DNA from 2 places in the Nocardiopsis baichengensis YIM 90130 genome. Region 2 is predicted to be linked to the other one. Evidence: riboswitches for the same ligand, from Rfam matches in the RefSeq annotation. Region 2 holds a riboswitch; the other holds the start of a gene.
What was found. Region 2 has a riboswitch for glycine ahead of gcvT (glycine cleavage system aminomethyltransferase GcvT). Riboswitches for the same ligand answer to the same signal wherever they lie in the genome.

Region 1: it holds a riboswitch for glycine, as region 2 does, so the genes downstream of both, gcvP (aminomethyl-transferring glycine dehydrogenase) here and gcvT (glycine cleavage system aminomethyltransferase GcvT) in region 2, are expected to answer to the same signal.

What each region holds. Positions count from the first base shown of each region.
Region 1 is NZ_ANAS01000037.1:99,573-104,416, forward strand. It holds gene gcvP (aminomethyl-transferring glycine dehydrogenase) at 1-2,410, opposite strand, end outside; glycine riboswitch at 2,550-2,638, opposite strand; gene C892_RS0125160 (MerR family transcriptional regulator) at 2,837-3,445, opposite strand; gene C892_RS0125165 (metal-dependent hydrolase) at 3,960-4,718, shown strand.
Region 2 is NZ_ANAS01000007.1:75,737-80,580, forward strand. It holds gene C892_RS0108035 (serine hydroxymethyltransferase) at 150-1,418, opposite strand; gene gcvH (glycine cleavage system protein GcvH) at 1,423-1,803, opposite strand; gene gcvT (glycine cleavage system aminomethyltransferase GcvT) at 1,984-3,120, opposite strand; glycine riboswitch at 3,170-3,273, opposite strand; gene C892_RS0108050 (metal-dependent hydrolase family protein) at 3,486-4,751, opposite strand.

The DNA.
Region 1 (4,844 bases), on a different contig from region 2:
GGTAGTACGGCTCCAGGCGCTTGGCCAGGTAGTTGGCGCTGAGCACGGCCGCCTCGGTGGCCGCGCGCAGGCCGGACTCGCCCATCATCCGGATGTAGGCCCAGGAGATCTGCAGGATGCCCGCCGACCCGAACGGCGCCGCCGAGACCGGCCCCACGCCCGTGTGCGGGCCCGCGTCCGGCTGGCCGGGGTGGTTGGGCAGGTACCCGGCCAGGTGGGAGCGGGCCGCCACCGGTCCCACGCCCGGCCCGCCGCCGCCGTGCGGGATGCAGAAGGTCTTGTGCAGGTTGAGGTGGCTGACGTCGGCCCCGAACCTGCCGGGCTTGGCCCAGCCCAGCAGCGCGTTGAAGTTGGCGCCGTCGACGTAGACCTGGCCGCCGGCCTCGTGCACGAGGTCGCACACCTGGGTGATGGTCTCCTCGAACACCCCGTGGGTGGAGGGGTAGGTGACCATGATCGCCGCGACCCGGCCCTCGTGCTTGGCGAGCTTGGCGCGCAGGTCCTCCAGGTCCACGTTGCCGCTGTCGTCGCAGGCGACCACCGCGACCCGCATGCCCGCCATGACGGCGCTGGCGGCGTTGGTGCCGTGCGCCGAGCTGGGGATCAGGCACACGTCGCGGTCGCTCTCGCCGCGCCCGCGGTGGTAGCCGCGGATCGCCATCAGCCCGGCCAGCTCGCCCTGCGACCCGGCGTTGGGCTGCAGGGAGACCGCGTCGTAGCCGGTCACCTCGGCCAGCCAGCGCTCCAGGTCGCGCACCAGGGACACGGTCCCGGCGGCCTGGTCCAGCGGGGCCAGCGGGTGCAGCCGCGCGAACTCGGGCCAGGTCACCGACTCCATCTCGGCGGTGGCGTTGAGCTTCATGGTGCACGAGCCCAGCGGGATCATGGTGCGGTCCAGCGCCAGGTCGTAGTCGGCCAGGCGGCGCATGTACCGCAGCAGCGAGGTCTCGCTGCGGTGGGAGTTGAAGACCTCGTGGTCCAGGTAGTCCACGCCGCGCCGCAGGTCGGCGGGCAGGTGCTCGCCCGGCTCGGGGGCGGGCCGCTCGGCCTTGTCCCCGCCGGAGAAGGCGGCGAGCACCGCGGCCACGTGGGCGTCGGTGGTGGTCTCGTCGCAGCTGATGCCGACGGTGTCGTCGTCCACCCGCAGCAGGTTGACCCCGCGCTCGGCGGCGGCCTCCACCTTGCCGGCCGCGCCGCTGGGCACCCGCACCCGCAGGGTGTCGAAGAAGGAGTCGTGCAGCACCTCGAAGCCGCGCTCGCGCAGGCCGGCGGAGAGCCGCCCGGCCTGGCGGTGCACCCGCTCGGCGATCGCCCGCAGCCCGTGCGGGCCGTGGTAGACGGCGTACATCCCGGCCATGACCGCCAGCAGCACCTGGGCGGTGCAGATGTTGCTGGTGGCCTTCTCCCGGCGGATGTGCTGCTCGCGGGTCTGCAGGGCCAGCCGGTAGGCGGTCTTGCCCGCGCCGTCCACCGACACCCCGACCAGGCGGCCGGGCAGCTGGCGCTGCAGGCCCTCGCGCACCGACATGTAGCCGGCGTGCGGCCCGCCGAAGCCCATCGGCACGCCGAAGCGCTGGGTGGAGCCGACGGCGATGTCGGCGCCGAGCTCGCCGGGGCTGCGCAGCACGGTCAGGGCGAGGATGTCGGCGGCGACCACGGCCATGGCCCCGGACTCGTGCGCGGCCTCGATGACCGGGCGCGGGTCGCGCACCGCGCCGCCGGCGGCCGGGTACTGCACGAGCACGCCGAAGGCGTCGCCCTCGGGCAGGCCCTCGGTCAGGTCGGCGACCACGACCTCGATGCCCAGCGGCTCGGCGCGGGTGCGCAGCACCGACAGGGTCTGCGGGAAGACGTCGGCGTCGACGACGAAGGTGGAGCTCTTGGACTTGGTGGCGCGCCGGGCCAGGGTCATGGCCTCGGCGGCGGCGGTGGCCTCGTCCAGCAGCGAGGCGCCGGCGACCGCCAGCCCCGTCAGGTCGGCGACCATGGTCTGGAAGTTGAGCAGGGCCTCCAGGCGGCCCTGGGAGATCTCGGGCTGGTAGGGGGTGTAGGCGGTGTACCAGGCCGGGTTCTCCATGATGTTGCGCAGGATGACCGGCGGGGTGACGGTGTCGTAGTAGCCGCGGCCGATCATCGAGGTGCGCACGGTGTTGCGGTCGGCCAGGGACTGCAGCTCGGCCAGCGCCTCGGTCTCGCTCGCCGCGGCGGGCAGGTCGAGCGGGGCCGGGGAGCCCGGGGCGGTGAGGATGCTGTCGGGAACGGCCGCCGACATGAGCGCCGCGGGGGAGTCGAACCCGACCGTCTTGAGCATCTCCGCGAGCGCGGCCGGGTCGGGGCCGATGTGCCGGTCGGCGAACTCGCGCGCCGGCCCCCCATCGGTCGCGCGGTTACGGGTCGACTGGTCCGGCATGGAGACCTCCTGGTCGCATTGGCCGCGTGCGCGGCCTCTGTCCTGTGCGGTCTCCCCCTCTGTCGCTCGCCGCCGTGCGGCCGCGGGCTCGCGACCGTGCGGGCACTCGCGGTCCGCACGTCCGCCGCTCCAGAGTGGCCTCCTCCGCGCGGTCCCTGGTGCCTGAGAGGTTACTGGGGAGTATTGCCCCGTCGGCGCCCCTGCCGGGGTCTCTCCCGCACGGTATCGACGGCCCGTGATGAAGTTGTCCTTCGATTATCCACTGATCCGCCGGATTCGCACGATTCCGTGCCGCGGCTGCCCGCATCGGGCCCGCCCCCGGCAGGCGGTGGAACCCCGACCGTACTCGATGCCCCCGCCGCGCACGCACCCGGCCCCGGACCGCACATCAGGTCGTGGGCCTGCACGCACGCCGGGCGGACGGCCTCAGCCCGTCTTGCGCTCCCGGCGCCTGCGGGCGAGCTCGTCGCCGGGGTGGGGCTCGTCCGGCAGCGGCTCGGCCAGCCGCTCGCCCGGCAGCTGCCCGAGGGCGCCCTCCAGCTCGCGCCAGACACGTCCCAGGGCGATGCCGAACATGCCCTGCCCGCCCTGCATCAGTTCGACGACCTCACCGGGCGAGGTGCACTCGTAGACGCTCACCCCGTCGCTCATCAGCGTGATGTGCGGCAGGTCGGAGGTGTCGCGCCCGCGCAGGTGGTCGACGGCGGTGCGGATCTGCTGCAGGGAGATGCCGGTGTCCAGCAGCCGTTTGACCACCTTCAGCAGCAGGACGTCCCGGAAGCTGTACAGAGGGATGTCGCCCGTCCCCGGGTCGGGGCGGACGGTGGGCCCGACCAGGCGGGTGCGCGCCCAGTAGTCGAGCTGGCGGTAGGTCACCCCCGCCGCAGCACACGCCGTCGGACCGCGGTACCCGACGTCCATAGGCAGCGCCACCACGTCCTCTTCACACAGCAGGCCCTGCTCCCCCGCTCGCCGTATCGCCATCGCCGATCGCCCGGAGACGGAGGCCTGATGATTGCCGCTCGTAACCGCCACGCCGAAACCTCCGGCTCCTCAGCCCACGGCGGGTCGACAGGGGGTTGCGAAGGGTACGCCGCGGGTGTTTCGACATTGAAGGTAAGCCGGTGCGCCAGAGAGCGTCAACGACACTCATCGGCGCGTCGCGGAACCTTTCGGCGACCTTCCGGCACCCCGCGACAGCTCGTTCGTTTCTGCAGCTCACCACCATGATATGGGGCGGACGCCAAAGGCGGCCGACGACACGCCGCCGCGCGCGGCCCGCCGAGGCGCGCGCCCCCTGCCGTCCAAGGGCGCGGTGACGCGCTGTGACATGCGACACGCACCGCCCTGACCGGCGCCGTCACCGGCGCGTTCACCCTCCGCGTCCCCGGCCGCGCCCGGCCGTCTGCGGCCATGGAGGGTCGGAGCCGAGCACGCCCGGGGAGGACCACCGGTAGCGGTCCCTGCGCGGGGCCGCCCCCTCCCTCTCCGGAAAGGACCGGATGCCCTCCCCCTCCCTCTCCCGCGCGACGCCGGGGGCCGCCCGGTGATGGCGCCTTCGCACGCGGCCACCGGCGCGCTCGCCGGGGTGGCCGCCACGGCGGCGGCCTCCGCCCTGTTCGGGTGGCCCGCCGGGTTCGCCGACCTGGCGGCCTCCGCGGGCATCGGCGCCGGCGCCGCGCTCCTGCCCGACCTGGACCATCCGCGTTCGACGGCCTCGCGCTCGCTGGACCCGGCCACCGCGCTGGCCTCCCGGGCGGCGCGGGCTGCCTCGGCCGCCGTGCACCGGGCCACCCGCACGCCCGCCGACGGGCCCGGCGACGGACGCCACCGGTACCTGCTGCACACCCCGGTGGTCGCCGTCGCCGCCGGCACCGTCCTCGGTCTGCTGGCCACCGCCTGGCTCCCCGTCCTCGCCGCCGTCGTCTGGTTCACCCTCGCCCTGGCCGTCCAAGGGCTGGGCCGGGCGCTGCCCGACGGGCCGGGTCGGCGGGGGCCCGCCTCCCGGGCCGGGGCGCTCGCGCTGGCCGGGGGCGCCACCGTGCTGCTGGTCTGGGGCGGGGTGAGCACCGGCCCGCACGCGGGGGCGGCGCTCGCACTGGGGATGCTGGTCCACGACCTGGGCGACGCGCTGACGCGCAGCGCCGTCCCGCTGGCCTGGCCCCTGCGGGTGCGCGGCCGGCGCTGGGCGATGGTGGGCGCGCCCCGGCCGATGCGCTTCACGACGGGGAGCCGGCCGGAGTACCTGATCCGCTGGGCGTGCCTGCTGGCGACGCCCGTGCTCGGGGCCGCCCACCTGGCGGCCTGACCCGGCCGCCCCCCCCGGCTCCGTCTCCCCCCTGTGAAATGCCCGCAAAGAAGCCCTCAACGCCGCGCGCGGCGCCCTGCGCACGCCGTCGCGGGCCGGTTGCCTGAAGCGGCGGGACGGCCCTGA
Region 2 (4,844 bases):
AGGGGATGCGGATTGGGCAACGGGGTGCGGATACGGGAACAGGGTCCGGATACGAAAATAGCCGGGTCGCGCGCGGCCTCGCTGCACTTCGGGGGCCGCGCCCGGCCCGGCTGTCCTCGCACGTCCCGGCACGGCGGCCGGGCCCGGCCCTACAGGTCGGGGTAGAGCGGGTGCTTGCGGACCAGGGCCTGGACCCGGCCGCGCAGGGCCTCGGCGTCGTAGCCGGGCTTGAGCGCCTCGGCGATGACGTCGGCGACCTCGGTGAAGTCCTCCTCGCCGAACCCGCGGGTGGCCAGTGCCGGGGTGCCGACGCGCAGCCCCGAGGTCACCATCGGCGGACGCGGGTCGTTGGGGACCGCGTTGCGGTTGACGGTGATGCCGATCTCGTCCAGGCGGTCCTCGGCCTCCTGCCCGTTGAGGGCGGAGTCGACCAGGTCCACCAGCACCAGGTGCACGTCCGTGCCGCCGCTGAGCACCTTCACCCCGGCCTCGGCCGCGTCGGGGCGGGTCAGCCGCTCGGCGAGGATGCGCGCCCCGGCCACGGTGCGCTCCTGGCGGTCGCGGAAGTCGTCGGAGGCCGCCGCCTTGAGGGCGACTGCCTTGCCGGCGATGACGTGCTCCAGCGGACCGCCCTGCATGCCGGGGAAGACCGCGGAGTTGATCTTCTTGGCCAGCTCCTCCTTGCACAGGATGAGCCCGGCGCGGGGGCCGCCCAGGGTCTTGTGCGTGGTGGTGGTGACCACGTCGGCGTGCGGCACCGGGTTGGGGTGCAGGCCGGCGGCGACCAGACCCGCGAAGTGGGCCATGTCCACCATGAAGTAGGCACCGACCTCGTCGGCGATCCGGCGGAACCGCGCGAAGTCGAGGTGGCGCGGGTAGGCCGACCAGCCGGCGACGATCATCGCCGGGCGGTGCTCCTTGGCCAGGCGCTCGACCTCGTCGTAGTCGACCAGGCCGTCGTCGTCGCGCACGTGGTAGGGCACGGGGTTGAGGATCTTGCCCGAGTAGTTGAGCTTCATCCCGTGGGTGAGGTGGCCGCCGTGCGCCAGGTCCAGCCCGAGGATGGTGTCGCCCGGCTTGAGCAGGGCGAAGTAGACCGCGGTGTTGGCCTGGGCGCCCGAGTGCGGCTGCACGTTGGCGTGCTCGGCGCCGAACAGGGCCTTGGCGCGGTCGATCGCGAGCCGCTCGACGACGTCGACGTGCTCGCAGCCGCCGTAGTAGCGCCGGCCGGGGTAGCCCTCGGCGTACTTGTTGGTCAGCACCGTGCCCTGGGCCTCCAGGACGGCGCGCGGAGCGAAGTTCTCCGAGGCGATCATCTCCAGGGTGTCCCGCTGCCGGGACAGCTCCTGGCCGACGGCCGCGGCGACCTCGGGATCGAACTCCTGGAGGGTCTGGTCGAGAAGGGTGCGATCGGTCATGGAATCAGCCTTCGCCTTCGGTCAGCTGGGTGTACTTCTCCGGGGAGAGAAGGTCCTTCGGCTCCTCGGACAGCTCGACCTTGAACAGCCAGCCCTGCCCGTAGGGGTCGGTTCCGATGATCTCAGGGTCCTCGACGGCGGCGCTGTTGACGTCGACCACCTCGCCGCTGACAGGGGCGTAGACGTCGCTCACGGACTTGGTCGACTCGATCTCGCCGCAGGTGTCCCCCGCGGCCACGGTGGCGCCCGCCTCCGGCGGCTCGACGAACACGATCTCACCGAGCGCCTCCGCGGCGTAGGTGGTGATGCCGACCGTGGCGACGCCGTCGCTGATGGAGACCCACTCGTGCTCTTCGGTGTAGCTCAGCTCCGCGGGAACGCTCAATTTCTCTCCAGGAGGATTCGTCAGTGGTGTCCGGTTACCGGGTCCGGCCGCCGCGAGCGGCCGAGGGACCGCGGGCGCTTCGTGCGGATCGCACCCACCCGCCGGTAATTCTGCCTGGTGGGCCGACTGCCCGCACACGCGGCTCGCGACCTTCCGGCGGCGCGTGGGCGCCGCCGGAACTCAGCGTTCCCGCTTGTAGAAGGGGAGCTCGACGACGTCCACCGGCTCGGTGCGGCCGCGCACGTCCACGGCGAACTCACCGGTGGAGGCGTCCAGGCCGGCGTCGACGTAGGCCATGGCGATGGGGCGGCCCAGGGTGGGGGAGGGGGCGCCGCTGCTGAGGGTGCCCACCTGCTCGCCGTCGCGCAGCAGCGGCATGCCGGTGCGGATCGGGCGGCGGCCGCGTGCGGCCAGGCCGATGAGGCGGCGCCCGCCGCTGCGGTCGGCGCTGCGCTCGGCGGCCCGCTCCAGCGCCGCGCGGCCGACGAAGTCCCCCTCCTTCTCGAACTTGACGACGCGGCCCAGGCCGGCGTCGAAGGGGGTGAGGTCCCGGGAGAGCTCCTGGCCGTACAGCGGCATCCCGGCCTCCAGGCGCAGGGTGTCGCGGGCCGAGAGCCCGGCCGGCACCAGGCCGTGCGGCTCGCCGGCCTTGAGCAGGGCCTCCCACACGGCGGGGGCGCCGGCGGCGGGCTCGATGAAGATCTCGAAGCCGTCCTCGCCGGTGTAGCCGGTGCGGGCGAGCAGCACCGGCTGCCCGGCCACGGTGTGGCGGTAGCCGGCGTAGTACTTGATCTCCGACAGGTCGGCGTCGGTGAGCGGGGCCAGGATCTCCACCGCGGCGGGACCCTGGAGCGCGATCAGCGCGGTGTCGCCGGAGCGGTCGTCCACCACGGCGTCGAAGCCCCCGGCGCGCTCCTGGAGCGCCGCCAGGACGGTGCCGACGTTGGCGGCGTTGGGGACGACCAGGTAGTCGTCCTCGGCCAGGCGGTACACGATCAGGTCGTCGAGGACGCCGCCGTCGGCGTCGGTGATCATCGTGTAGCGCGCGCGGCCGACGCTGACCTTGGACAGGTGCCCGACCATGGAGTAGTCGAGGAGGTCGGCGGCCTGGGGGCCGGTGATGCGGACCTCGCCCATGTGGGAGAGGTCGAACAGGCCCGCCTTCTCCCGGACGGCCGTGTGCTCGGCCTTCTCTCCGGAGTACCGCAGGGGCATCAGCCAGCCCGCGAAGTCGACCAGGGTGGCGCCCAGCGCCTCGTGCGCAGAGCGGAGTGCGGTTTCGCGGAGGTTCGCGGAATCGCCGCCGGCGGATGTCATCGTCGCTCCCGAGAGGATGGTCGTCGTTGTGGATCCAAAGGCGTAGCCATCCTCCCCCTCTGTCATCGGTGCCTGAGAGCTTCACCGCGCGCTCGGCGCGGCTTGCACCTTCGGCGAGGGGCGCCGCTGCCCCTGCTTTCCAGAGTGGTCTCGCCCGGACGGTCCGTCGCGCCTGAGAGGTTCTCTGGGGAGGGTTTGCTCCTTCGGCGGTCCGCGCCGGCTGCGCGGACGCTCTCCCGTTCGGGTTCGTCGACCGGTTTCAGAGTAGCAGCGTGCTTTGTCCGGGCACAGGGGCGGCCCTCAGGGGCCGCCCCTGACCTGGGAAGGGAGGGAGCGGGAGGGGAGAGAGCGCTTCAGGCGCGCGTTCAGCCGCGCGCCGGGGACCCGAGCCCGCGGTCGACGCGGACGTCGCCGCCGCGCACCACCGCGCGCACGTGCTTCTCCGGTTCGGCGAGGATCGCGACGTCCTCCAGCGGGTCGCCCTCGACCACGATCAGGTCGGCGTCGGCGCCCGGGCGCACCGTCCCCACGCGGCCCTCCAGCTCCAGCAGCCGGGCGGCGGTCGTGGTGGCCGCGCGCAGGACGTCGGCGGCGGGCTGCACCCGGGCGCGGATCGCGAACTCCTCGCTCTGGTGGGCCTGCATGCCCCCGAGCAGGTCCGTGCCGAAGACCAGGTTCACCCCCGCCTCGTGCGCCATGCGCAGCGCCTCCAGCCCGCGGTCGAGCACGGTGGACACCTTGGCCTGGCTCTCCGGGGGCAGGCCGTTGCGGGCGCCCTGGCGGGCCAGTTCCCGGTAGGTCACCAGGGTCGGCACGAGGTAGGCGCCGCGCTCCAGGAAGAGCTCCAGGCTGGTCTCGTCGATGAGGTTGCCGTGCTCGATGCAGCGCACGCCCAGCCGCAGGCCGCGGTTGACCGCGCGGGCGGTGTAGGCGTGCCCGGTGACGTACCGGTTGGCGGCCTCGGCCTCCTCCACCACCGCGCGGATCTCCTCCTCGGCGGACTGGGTGGAGTCGATGCGGTCGGTGGGCGAGGCGACCCCGCCGGAGAGCATGATCTTGATGTGGTGGGCGCCGGTGCGCAGCTGTTCGCGGGCGGCGCGGCGGAACGCGGTGGCCCCGTCGCACACCAGGCCGGTACTGGGGCAGCAGCCGTGGTCACCGGTGTCCTGGCGCCCCGGCCCCCGGAAGTCGCCGTGCCCGCCGGTCTGGGAGAGCGCCTTGCCGCCGAACATCAGGCGCGGGCCGTCGATCAGGCCCTCGGCCACGGCCTGGGCCAGGCCCCAGTCGCCGCCGGCGACGTCGCGCACGGTGGTGAAGCCGCGGTGCAGCATGTCGTTGAGGGAGCGGGCGGCGAAGGCGGTGGCGTAGGAGGGGGAGTGGTCCATGGCCGCGCCCAGGTCGGCGCTGAAGGCGGTGGGGTGCACGTGGGCGTCGATCAGGCCCGGCATGAGCGTGGCCCCCGCCAGGTCGACCGTGCGCGCCTCCGCGCCGGGGTCGGGGGCCGGGCCCTGTCCGGTCGCGGCGATGCGGCCGTCCTCGACGCGCAGCCAGGAGCCGGGGGTGCGGGTCCCGGCCTCGGGGTCGAGGAGGGCGGCGCCGGTGAACAGGGTGGTGCGGGGGCGGTCGGCCATGGATTCCTCCGGTCGCGGATGCCTGCGGTGCTTGCGGTGCCTGCGGCGCGCGGGGTGACGCGCGCCTCATCCGCAATATATGTTGCAACGAGG